3 regions of the Peribacillus sp. B2I2 genome follow, and region 1 is predicted to be linked to each of the others. Evidence: riboswitches for the same ligand, from Rfam matches in the RefSeq annotation. Region 1 holds a riboswitch; each other region holds the start of a gene.
What was found. A riboswitch is a leader RNA that binds a small molecule or an ion and turns the genes downstream of it on or off. The one in region 1 is predicted to bind preQ1.
Positions count from the first base shown of each region.

Region 2: it holds a riboswitch for preQ1, as region 1 does, so the genes downstream of both, ABIE66_RS02195 (QueT transporter family protein) here and ABIE66_RS20705 (VUT family protein) in region 1, are expected to answer to the same signal.
Region 3: it holds a riboswitch for preQ1, as region 1 does, so the genes downstream of both, queF (preQ(1) synthase) here and ABIE66_RS20705 (VUT family protein) in region 1, are expected to answer to the same signal.

Region 1 is NZ_JBGCCB010000001.1:4,185,322-4,188,601, reverse strand. It holds gene ABIE66_RS20725 (HD domain-containing protein) at 1-553, shown strand, start outside; gene ABIE66_RS20720 (SRPBCC family protein) at 759-1,199, opposite strand; gene ABIE66_RS20715 (SRPBCC family protein) at 1,206-1,721, opposite strand; gene ABIE66_RS20710 (hypothetical protein) at 1,901-2,065, opposite strand; PreQ1 riboswitch class I at 2,101-2,143, shown strand; gene ABIE66_RS20705 (VUT family protein) at 2,195-2,737, shown strand; gene ABIE66_RS20700 (hypothetical protein) at 2,759-2,908, shown strand; gene ABIE66_RS20695 (hypothetical protein) at 2,923-3,105, opposite strand; gene ABIE66_RS20690 (hypothetical protein) at 3,121-3,249, opposite strand.
Region 2 is NZ_JBGCCB010000001.1:439,740-443,019, forward strand. It holds gene ABIE66_RS02185 (PAS domain S-box protein) at 1-554, opposite strand, end outside; gene ABIE66_RS02190 (TVP38/TMEM64 family protein) at 671-1,327, opposite strand; gene ABIE66_RS02195 (QueT transporter family protein) at 1,448-1,933, opposite strand; PreQ1 riboswitch class I at 1,940-1,984, opposite strand; gene ABIE66_RS02200 (YbaK/EbsC family protein) at 2,144-2,665, shown strand; gene ABIE66_RS02205 (hypothetical protein) at 2,808-3,280, shown strand, end outside.
Region 3 is NZ_JBGCCB010000001.1:505,641-508,920, forward strand. It holds gene ABIE66_RS02525 (BA3454 family stress response protein) at 1-131, opposite strand, end outside; gene ABIE66_RS02530 (EamA family transporter) at 258-1,094, opposite strand; PreQ1 riboswitch class I at 1,248-1,293, shown strand; gene queF (preQ(1) synthase) at 1,400-1,897, shown strand; gene ABIE66_RS02540 (aspartate kinase) at 2,098-3,280, shown strand, end outside.

The DNA.
Region 1 (3,280 bases):
GTTATGCGCCGATCGGGTAGATTATACTCTCCGGGATATGTATCAATACGGACATATCACACTGGAATCCGTTCATGACTTTCTACACCATGTAACCATAATTAATGGAAGGATGTATTTGGATAATATTGAATCGGCAGAATGGTTTGTAGAAACGTATTACAGCGAAGTTATTGATTTTTTCATGGACCCTATTAATATATATGGCTATGATATCTTGGCAAAGACCTTAAAATTGGCTTTGGCTAACAACCTGATCAGCCTTGATGACTTACTAGGTACAGATGAAGAAGTCATGTCCTTATTAAGCTCCACTGAAGACCATGAAGTGCAAAATCTGATAAAACGGATCCATGGTAACGTAAAGCTGAAAGAAGATCAATTGGACTACGATATTCATCTGAAAAATAAAGTGCGGCTCATTGATCCTTCCGTTATTCAAGGAACCCATTTAGTAAGAGCTTCCAATTTATCGGAAAAAGTCCAGGACATGGGGGTTAAAGCCCATAAAAGAGCTTCGAAGGGAATGTATCTAAAAGTGATATCCGATTAAATCTCGGTCAAACCATACGGAAAGTGAAAAACTCAAGGGTGACATCCATCCTTGAGTTTTTTTTCCGTTTAATACGGAAAAATCAAGAAAATTATATTGTCTAACCAAGACTTGTAAGCCTTCTTTTTTTGAACTTCGAAGAAAAAGCCTTTATTTAGTTGGGCACGCCCAACTGCCATTGATTCTTACCAGCACCCTTTAATAACTAAAAAACTATCGATGCTCTCAAATTATTAACGCCATTTTCTAAATAACCCTTTAAACAGGTTAATGTATATACCCAACCTTCTTTTTGCCCTATCATTTTGTTTATTATTTCTGGGTCATCTTCATTCAAACCGGATTCGTTTACTTCGATAATTGTACTCGTATTATCCAACTCTTTAAGTGTGATGGTAACAACCGTTTCTTGATCATTTCCTCCCCACGAAAACACAATTTTCCTATTTTTCTCGACTTCTAAAACATGGATTACCACTTCAGCATCGTATTCGTCATATCTCAATGTAGGCGTCCGGCCTTGTTCCCATCTTTCCGAACTCGATGAGAACCAAAAATTCCCGATTTTTTCAGGGTTCACTATGGCTTCAAACACCTCATTAATTGGCTTGACTATTTTAAATTTCGTAGTTATTTGAGTATCCATACTGAATCAACTCTCTTTCAATGTGTTTTTATCGTTCTCCACTAACAACTGATTTTCCCGATCTACATAGATTGGCGGCAAGGTCCGTCCGGTTTCAAGCAAGCTCTTCAGGTTACTTAGAATGGCAGGCCATCCATTATTTAAGCCTTTAAAGGTATTGTCATCGTATACGAAATCTGTCTCCAATAGCTCCTCATGCTTTAGCGTTAACTTCACGGTTGAACCATCCATTGGCTGTAGTTCAAAGGTGACCCGTGTAGGCTGGTCGCGAGGGGTTTCGTCTCCTGCCATGTTCCATGTAAACGAGAGCAGGTGCAACGGCTCACACTTATGTACAATACCATGATCAGTAACCCGCCCATCTTGCAGCAAATATTCAACGGTTGAGCCTTCTTGCCAATCAGACTGGACTTGGCATCCGAAATGATACTTTTTCGTAAATTCACCACTCGTCAGGGCTTCCCAAAGCTTCTCTGGCGTGGTTGCGATATAAATAGGATAGACAAACGTCGTTTTTTTCATTATTCTTTTTCCTCCTCGCGTTTATACTTTTGTCATTACTCTTAAGACCGTGGCCAAATGAGTTTCTTCTTTTACAAGGAAAGACCGTAACATAACTCTATCAATGATTGTCCGCTTTTCATATACAGCTGGTCAAGCAGTTTTCTGCGACAAGAATCGGCAAAAGTCCTAAAGTGATATCAAAGTGGGATGTTCGTATTAATTTCACTACGTACAAAGCTTTGGAAAAATGGATATTGACTTAACGATTCGGCAAATGAAAACCTTGGTTTCGCACCAATCCCAGCGACTAAATCGAAATCACGAAGCAACAGGGAAACTTCTTGATTTCCAATCGTTTTCAAGCTACGATAATTAAGGAAAATGATAATCCGCTCGAGCGGAAGAGGTTCTAGCTACCCTCTCAAAAAAACTAAGGGGAACGGTGCTCTTTCTTAGGGTGCTGTTTTTTCTGTATAAGGAGAATGTAAGAAATGTTAAGAATTCTATTGTATTTAGTATCCATCGTCACGGCGAATGTGGTTACGGCAGCTTTTGAGCCATTGCACTTTGGTATGTTCATCATTCCTATGGGTACATTGCTCATCGGGGGAACCTTCATCTTTCGAGATCTGGTCCAAAATAAATTCGGCCGCGCGAAAACCTATATGTGCATCATTACCGCACTGATTTTATCTGCGTGTGTATCATTTTTATTAGGAGATACATTATTGATTGTATTTGCTTCCGCATTATCTTTCGTGGTGGCAGAAACAGCGGATACTGAAATTTATACCCGGTTAAAGCTCCCGATGAGTTGGAGGGTGTTTTACAGCGGGATCGTTGGAGGATTTTTCGATTCAGTGATATTTGTCGTGATTGGCCTAAGTCCACTGGGTGCCAATATATTGCCATGGGAAGCTGTACCCGCCGCGGTTATCGGCCAAATCATCGTTAAAACAGTCATTCAGTCAATCGGTGCCACATTGTTGGGCCGAATCAACGTAAGGCTGGAGAAGCGAGTAGTCTCCGGTTGAATGCTAGGAGGGATGCACTCGATGGATGGAACCAAAAAGGAAGAAGACAAATGCTATTGCCTCGAGGCCTTTCGTGAAAAATATGGCCCGCATGTTCAAGGGGATTGTATGAAGCTCTCCTGCGCCAATTATCGGAAGCATAAAGGAATAGACAAAAAAGGACCTAATTAGGTCCTTTTTTTGCGTCATCGGAGTAACTTACGACTAAACGTGCGAAATTCGCGAGTAAACAGCGCGAAATCATGGGTGCAGTACGAACTCACGAGTAAATAGCATGAATTCACGAGTAAATAGCATGAATTCACGAGTAAATGCTCCAAACTCACGAGTAAACGTGCGAAATTCGCGAGTAAACAGCACAAACCCAAGAGTGCAGCACGAATTCACGAGTTAAACAGCGCGAAATCATGGGTGCAGTACGAACTCACGAGTAAATGCTCCAAACTCACGAGTAAAACAGCAAAATTCACGAGTAAACGTGCGAAATTCGCGAGTAAACAGCACAAACCCAAGAGTGCAGCACGAACTCACGAGTAAACCAGC
Region 2 (3,280 bases), 3.7 Mb from region 1:
CCGATGACTACTAAGCCTTTTCGTGAACCATCCTCATTGAACAGGGGAACTTTGATCGTATCAAAGGTCTTGTGATTGCCGTCGGGAAGAGGGATGATTTCCTCACACCTTGTAATTTCCCCTTTTACCCACGTTTCTTCATCGGAACCTTCACAGTAGATCAACGACTCTTTATAAAATTCGGAGTATTCTGCGAGTTCGCTGTCTTTTTTTCCCTTATAATCTACATGCTCCAACTGAAATAATTGTAGCCCGAAGGTATTGGACTCAAGCCATCGGCCATCACCATCCTTGAAGTTAACGAAATCCACCATTGAATTGATGAGTGTGCGCCGGCGTTGTTCCGCTTCTTTTAATTGTTTGAATTCTTCCCTTTTAGCTAAATAAAGAAATAAGATCAAGCCTATTGATAAAAGGAAAACAATGCCTTCCACTCTCTGAAGTTGAATGAAGACCTCTTTGTTATGGATATTTGTAGTTAAAAAAAAGTCGAACACGACTAGTGTAAGAATCCCGGATAGGATATATATTGCTAAGATGGAGCGTTTGGACATGGAGATTCTCCCTGATTTTAAGACATTTCAAAGGTAAAATTACATACACATTTTAACAAACTATCGGAAAAAAATATATGCAGAATCCTAAATAAAAAAACAGGGACCAATGTGGGTCACCTATTTTTTCTGAATAAGGTTAGGTTCTTTTTCTTTTTTGCACGCTTATAGATAATGAAAAATAATAAGAAGAGGAGTGCGAGTGCAACTAGCGTGTATTGGTTCATTTCAACAGATAGGAGTCCATATGGAATTAACGATAGAAAGAAAAAGTATATCAGGTTGCCAAGTGCCGTCGCTAATAAAAAATCCTTGAAAGTGACGGTGCTGACTCCAGCAGCCAAGTTAATTAAACTTGTTGGGATAAGTGGGAAAATCCTGCCTGTAAACACGTACATGAAGCCATGCTCCACAACAGTTTTTTGCCATTTCCCCCCCATCTTCTTTAAGAGAAGTTCCTGAAACCAATTTCTTGCAGCATAAAAAATGAATCCTGAAGCAACGACACTTGTAAACCAACTCCATAGGTAGCCATATATGAATCCGAATATCGTGACATTGATAGTCAGAAGCAAAATTAAGGGGATGATTGTAAATGAATTTTGGACAAACATCAATACGAATGTCACAATAAAAGTGAGCAAAAGGTTTTCCTTCAATATGCTAATAACTGAATCCAAGTCACTTTTCCAAATCAAAGTAAATAATTCTGCATTTGAAAAAATAAATAATGCAATTACCAGTAGACCGGTTAAGGTCAGGACTTTTTTCAAAGGGTCACCACCATTCTGACTAATAGTTTATCATTTTTAAGTTAATTGGTGAAAAAAGAGCTGTCGCATGATGCAGACAGCTCTTTTACATTATAGTGGGTTCATGAAGCGAAGATTCCTTTAAAGCCACTTTTCAAACTGAATTCTTTTGTTCATTCCATAAATGATTGGCGCGCCAATCAAGAGGACAACGAATTCACCGACAGCCGTGGTCATCCAGCTTAACCAGAATGGTAAGCCAAAGGCAAGGTTCAGTTCAATGGCAATTAAAAACATTGTGAACGTGAAAAAGATGATCGTGGCGATCATCCGCCCTTTAATGCCTTTTATGAACCGCGAAACAAAAATGACAAGCAGCAAGGCGAGTACGGATTGCCCCACCCCAAAAATTAAATCATATGGAACCATCGGTGAAAAGAGCAGATTCGATATGAAGACGCCGCCGACAATACCATAGATATATTTTTTATTGAATACAATAAGATGGTTCAACATTTCCGGTACACGAAATTGGAACATCTCAAAAGCTATTGGTTTAAACACCAATGAGACCGCCACATACAAGGCAGCCAATAACCCGTTTATCACGAGTGTACGAACATTCATTTTACTCTCTCCCTAGTTTTTTATCGTGGGATGGTTACGAACCACGTATAGGCGTTTGCCCGATGATTAATAGTATCCCAAGTAAGCTTGTTTCGTCAATTTGTAAAGAATGGTTTTAATTTATAGGTTTTCAAGCATCCATAGGATTTTGATTTATGGCAATGAAGGATGATATTATTTTTATATGTACTTCAAAGGAGTGAATATAATATGTCTATCGCGATTGTCAAAAGCCATTTTAAACAATGGGATCGGGAAGGCGATGTAATGGAGTTCGAAACATCGAGCGCTACGGTGAGTGAGGCTGCAGAAACCATCGGCGTTATCCCAGCGAGGATCGCTAAAACTCTTTCCTTTAGGGGGGAAGGTGATGATGCGATTTTGGTTGTAGCGGCTGGGGACGCAAAAGTGGATAATAAGAAATTTCGGCAGATGTTCGGTTTCAAGGCACGGATGCTGTCACCCGAGGAAGTGTTTGAGCAGACCGGCCATGCCATCGGAGGAGTTTGTCCGTTTGGTCTGGCTAACGATCTAGCTGTTTTTCTTGATGTATCAATGAAGCGCTTTGAGTCATTGTTCCCGGCATGCGGCAGTACGAACTCTGCAATAGAACTTACACCCACGGAATTATTTGAATATTCAGGAGCAAAGGATTGGGTGGATGTTTGCAAGGCTTGGAATGAAGAGGGGAATGAGGAAACGGCAGCAGGTAATGCAGTGGAAGGCTTTTGATTAATGGTACCAAAAAGATCCACATGAATGGGATAAAGTCCACTTGGGTGGACTTTATTTGTGGGGGCCGTATGCATTATATCGGTCAATAATTTTAAAGCGGAAAATCGTGCAGAAAGTGTTCCTGAGCGGAGGGTGAAAGATGTTAAATGGAAGCCAAAGAAAAAGCAATAGCAGCTATCTTAGTCTTAAAACTCTTTATGAAGAAAATATCACGGTTAAGAGCATAGCCCAGGAGCTTGAGTTTTGCCATACAAACGATCTGGCGCTGGATATTCGGAAAGCATTGGAAAAAAAGAATTTTGATATATTGGCAGTGCAAGATCAAGGGGAAATCATCGGATATATCGAAAGGGAAGAACTGGGTGAAGGGAGCATTTCGGAATATTTGAGAAACTTTTCACCAAGGGAAATGGTTTCGGATTCAACCCCTTTAATCCAGCTGCTCCATATTTTCAAGAATAAAACAAGGGTCTTCGTATTAGAGAATAATTCAATTAAAAAGTTGATTACCCATGCCGACCTTCAAAAGCCTCCAATCAGGATGCTGATATTCGGATACATTACCTTATTGGAAATGAGGATGAGCGATATCATCATGGATAGATTCGGCGA
Region 3 (3,280 bases), 3.7 Mb from region 1:
TTTACCATTATGCATCTTTCCTTTCTTGATTCAGAATTAAATGAGGTGGTTGTACCTATTTCTTTTATACCCATGGCAGAAGAATAATCAAACATTTCAAAAGCAGTAAAATTGAAAGAATTAATATTCAAAATTATCTGATACTTTTACAGATGTGTCAACATTTTTTTTTTGACCTGCCCCATTTCCCGTTTAAATAGAAAATGACCTGGCTTGTACACATGACAGCCAGGTTGTTTTTGTAAAATGAACTATATTCATATTTTAGTTAAAATAATACCGATTAATGCAGCAAGAACACCGGCAATTTGATAGGTTTTTAGTTTTTCCTTGAATAAATAACATCCAGCGAATACGACAACTAAACAGTTCAGGCTGACGACAGGAAAAATGATGCTTGCGATCCCGGTGTTCAATGCAAAGAAATAACATCCATAGCCTATCATGCTTAAAAAACCTACCAAGGAACCGATTTTGACTTCCTTTAGCTTGATTTTTTCTTTTTTAAAGGCCAGAGCCGAAAGAAGATAAAGCATTCCGCCTCCATACATTGATACTAAGATATCAAGGGAGTTTAAGTGAAGACGTGTTGATGTCGTCATTAGAATTCCGAGCACACCAAATGATAAGATGGAGAATAATGTGTGCATGATCCAAGGGACATATTGATGGTTACCTTTGGCGTTAGGTGTATACTGGATGACTAATGTAGCGAGAAGCATGCAGGCGATTCCACTCCACTGCAAGGAAGAAATATGTTCGTGAAAAATTAAAGCTGCACAGAGTATGGGGAATATAGCATTAGCTGCGATTAATGGTGATGTCAAGCTTGCCGGACCTTTTTCAAAGGCGCTTGCCATCTGGATGTTACCATTAGCGTTCAGTACACCAATTGCTGCACCAAGCATGATGGACAGCCAGTTCAGCTGTAAACCATCCATAAATACTCCATAAGCAATGGATAAAATAAAAGCTGAAAAATAAAAGAAAAATTGGATATGTATCTTTGAATAGCCTTTTCCGCTACTCCATTTGAAAATGCTGTTATTGATTCCGAAACATAAGCTGGTAATGAGTGCTGCAAAAATCCACATGTGTATATTCTCTTCTTTCTTATAGGTTGAACTGCTTTTTCCATTTTAAACTGAATATATAAAGGAATCAAACCCAATTTAAGAGAGTTGCATTGACAGATTGACTATTTTTTTTTATATTTACTAAGACAATTTTAAAATATTTCCCGATAAACGGGAGAGGTTCATAGCATCACCCTCTTAAAAAAACTATGGCTTTGATTTTTTTCGCGAATCAACCATATCTTTGATGAGATATGGTTTTTGTTATATAGAGGCCCATTTTATGAATCTCCCCTGACAAACGTGGATGAGGAGGACTTTTTATGTCTGGAAGAAAAGAAGAAGAATTAAAGGAAATTACACTGCTTGGGAATCAAGGGACAAAATATACATTCGACTATGCGCCTGAAATTCTTGAGTCATTCGATAACAAACATCCTAACCGTGATTATTTCGTCAAATTCAATTGCCCGGAATTCACTAGCTTATGTCCGATAACCGGCCAGCCAGACTTTGCAACCATTTACATCAGCTATATTCCCAGTGTGAAGATGGTCGAAAGCAAGTCTTTGAAACTTTATTTATTCAGCTTCCGTAATCATGGTGATTTCCATGAAGACTGCATGAATATCATCATGAACGATTTAATCGAGTTGATGGATCCGAAATATATTGAAGTATGGGGCAAGTTCACGCCTAGGGGCGGGATTTCCATTGATCCATACACAAACTACGGGAAACCAGGGACGAAGTATGAGGAAATGGCGGATTACCGCTTGATGAATCATGATTTATACCCTGAAACTGTGGATAATCGCTAAAGATTGGAAAGACAACTGGCTTATGCCGTTGTCTTTTTTTTCCTTTTACTATTCCCTTTCAATAATCATATTGTTTTGTCCTCTTTAAAAATACAAATGTCCTTCTATAGTGGAATTTTTACTTGATTGTTTCGAGAAAAAACGTAATAATAGGGAGAGTTGATTTTGACAGAATATTATTTAAAATAGGGGATGTCGAGATGAAAGTTGCGAAGTTTGGCGGAAGTTCACTTGCGTCAGGTGAACAGTTGAGAAAGGTATTCGAAATTGTGGTTGCTGATCCAGAGAGGAAGTTTGTAGTCGTTTCGGCTCCAGGGAAACGCAATTCCGATGATATAAAGGTGACGGATTTATTGATTGAGGCTGCGGAACAGCAGCTGCGCGGCGATAACGGGGAGCATTTGATCGAAGACGTGGTATCCCGCTATGCGAGCATTGCTGAAGAGTTGGATATATCCGAGGAGGTCATCACAGGGATTCATGAAAATTTAAAAGCACTGTTGCATGCTGACCAATCTAACCAGAAGCGCTATTTGGATGCTTTAAAGGCCAGTGGCGAAGATAATAATGCGAAGCTGGTCGCAGGTTATTTTCAAAGCCGTGGGGTAGAGGCAAAGTATATAAATCCAAAGAAGGCTGGCTTGATCGTTACGGATGTAGATGGATTTACCCAGGTTCAGCCAGAGTCATATGATCGGTTGTATGCTCTGCGTGAAGAGCCTGGAATCGTAGTATTTCCAGGGTTCTTCGGATATACGTTAGATGGTGATGTTTTAACCTTCTCAAGAAGCGGTTCCGATATTACGGGTTCGATTCTTGCAAATGGGGTCAAAGCCGATTTGTATGAGAACTTTACGGACGTGGATGCCGTTTATGCGGTAAATCCAAATGTGGTTTCCAATCCGAAGGGAATCCGGGAGTTAACCTATCGTGAAATGCGGGAGCTTTCTTATGCCGGTTTTTCGGTATTTCATGATGAAGCGCTGATTCCTGCATTCCGTGCGGGAATACCTGTCCATATCCAAAATACGAACAATCCGACGGCACAAGGGACCCGCATTGTGAACACGCGGGATAATACGAATGGTCCGGTTATTGGGATTGCAAGTGATAAAGGGTTTTGCAGTATTTACATTAGCAAATATTTGATGAACCGGGAAGTTGGTTTTGGCCGGAAACTGCTGCATATCCTTGAAGATTACGGAGTTTCATATGAGCATATTCCATCAGGCATTGATGATGTGACGCTTATTCTAAGGCAGGACCAGATGAAAGGAGAAGTCGAGAAGAAAATCATTTCCCGAATCAAGAAAGAGCTTCATGCCGATGAAGTGAATGTGGAGCATGATCTTGCCTTGATCATGGTTGTAGGGGAAGGAATGC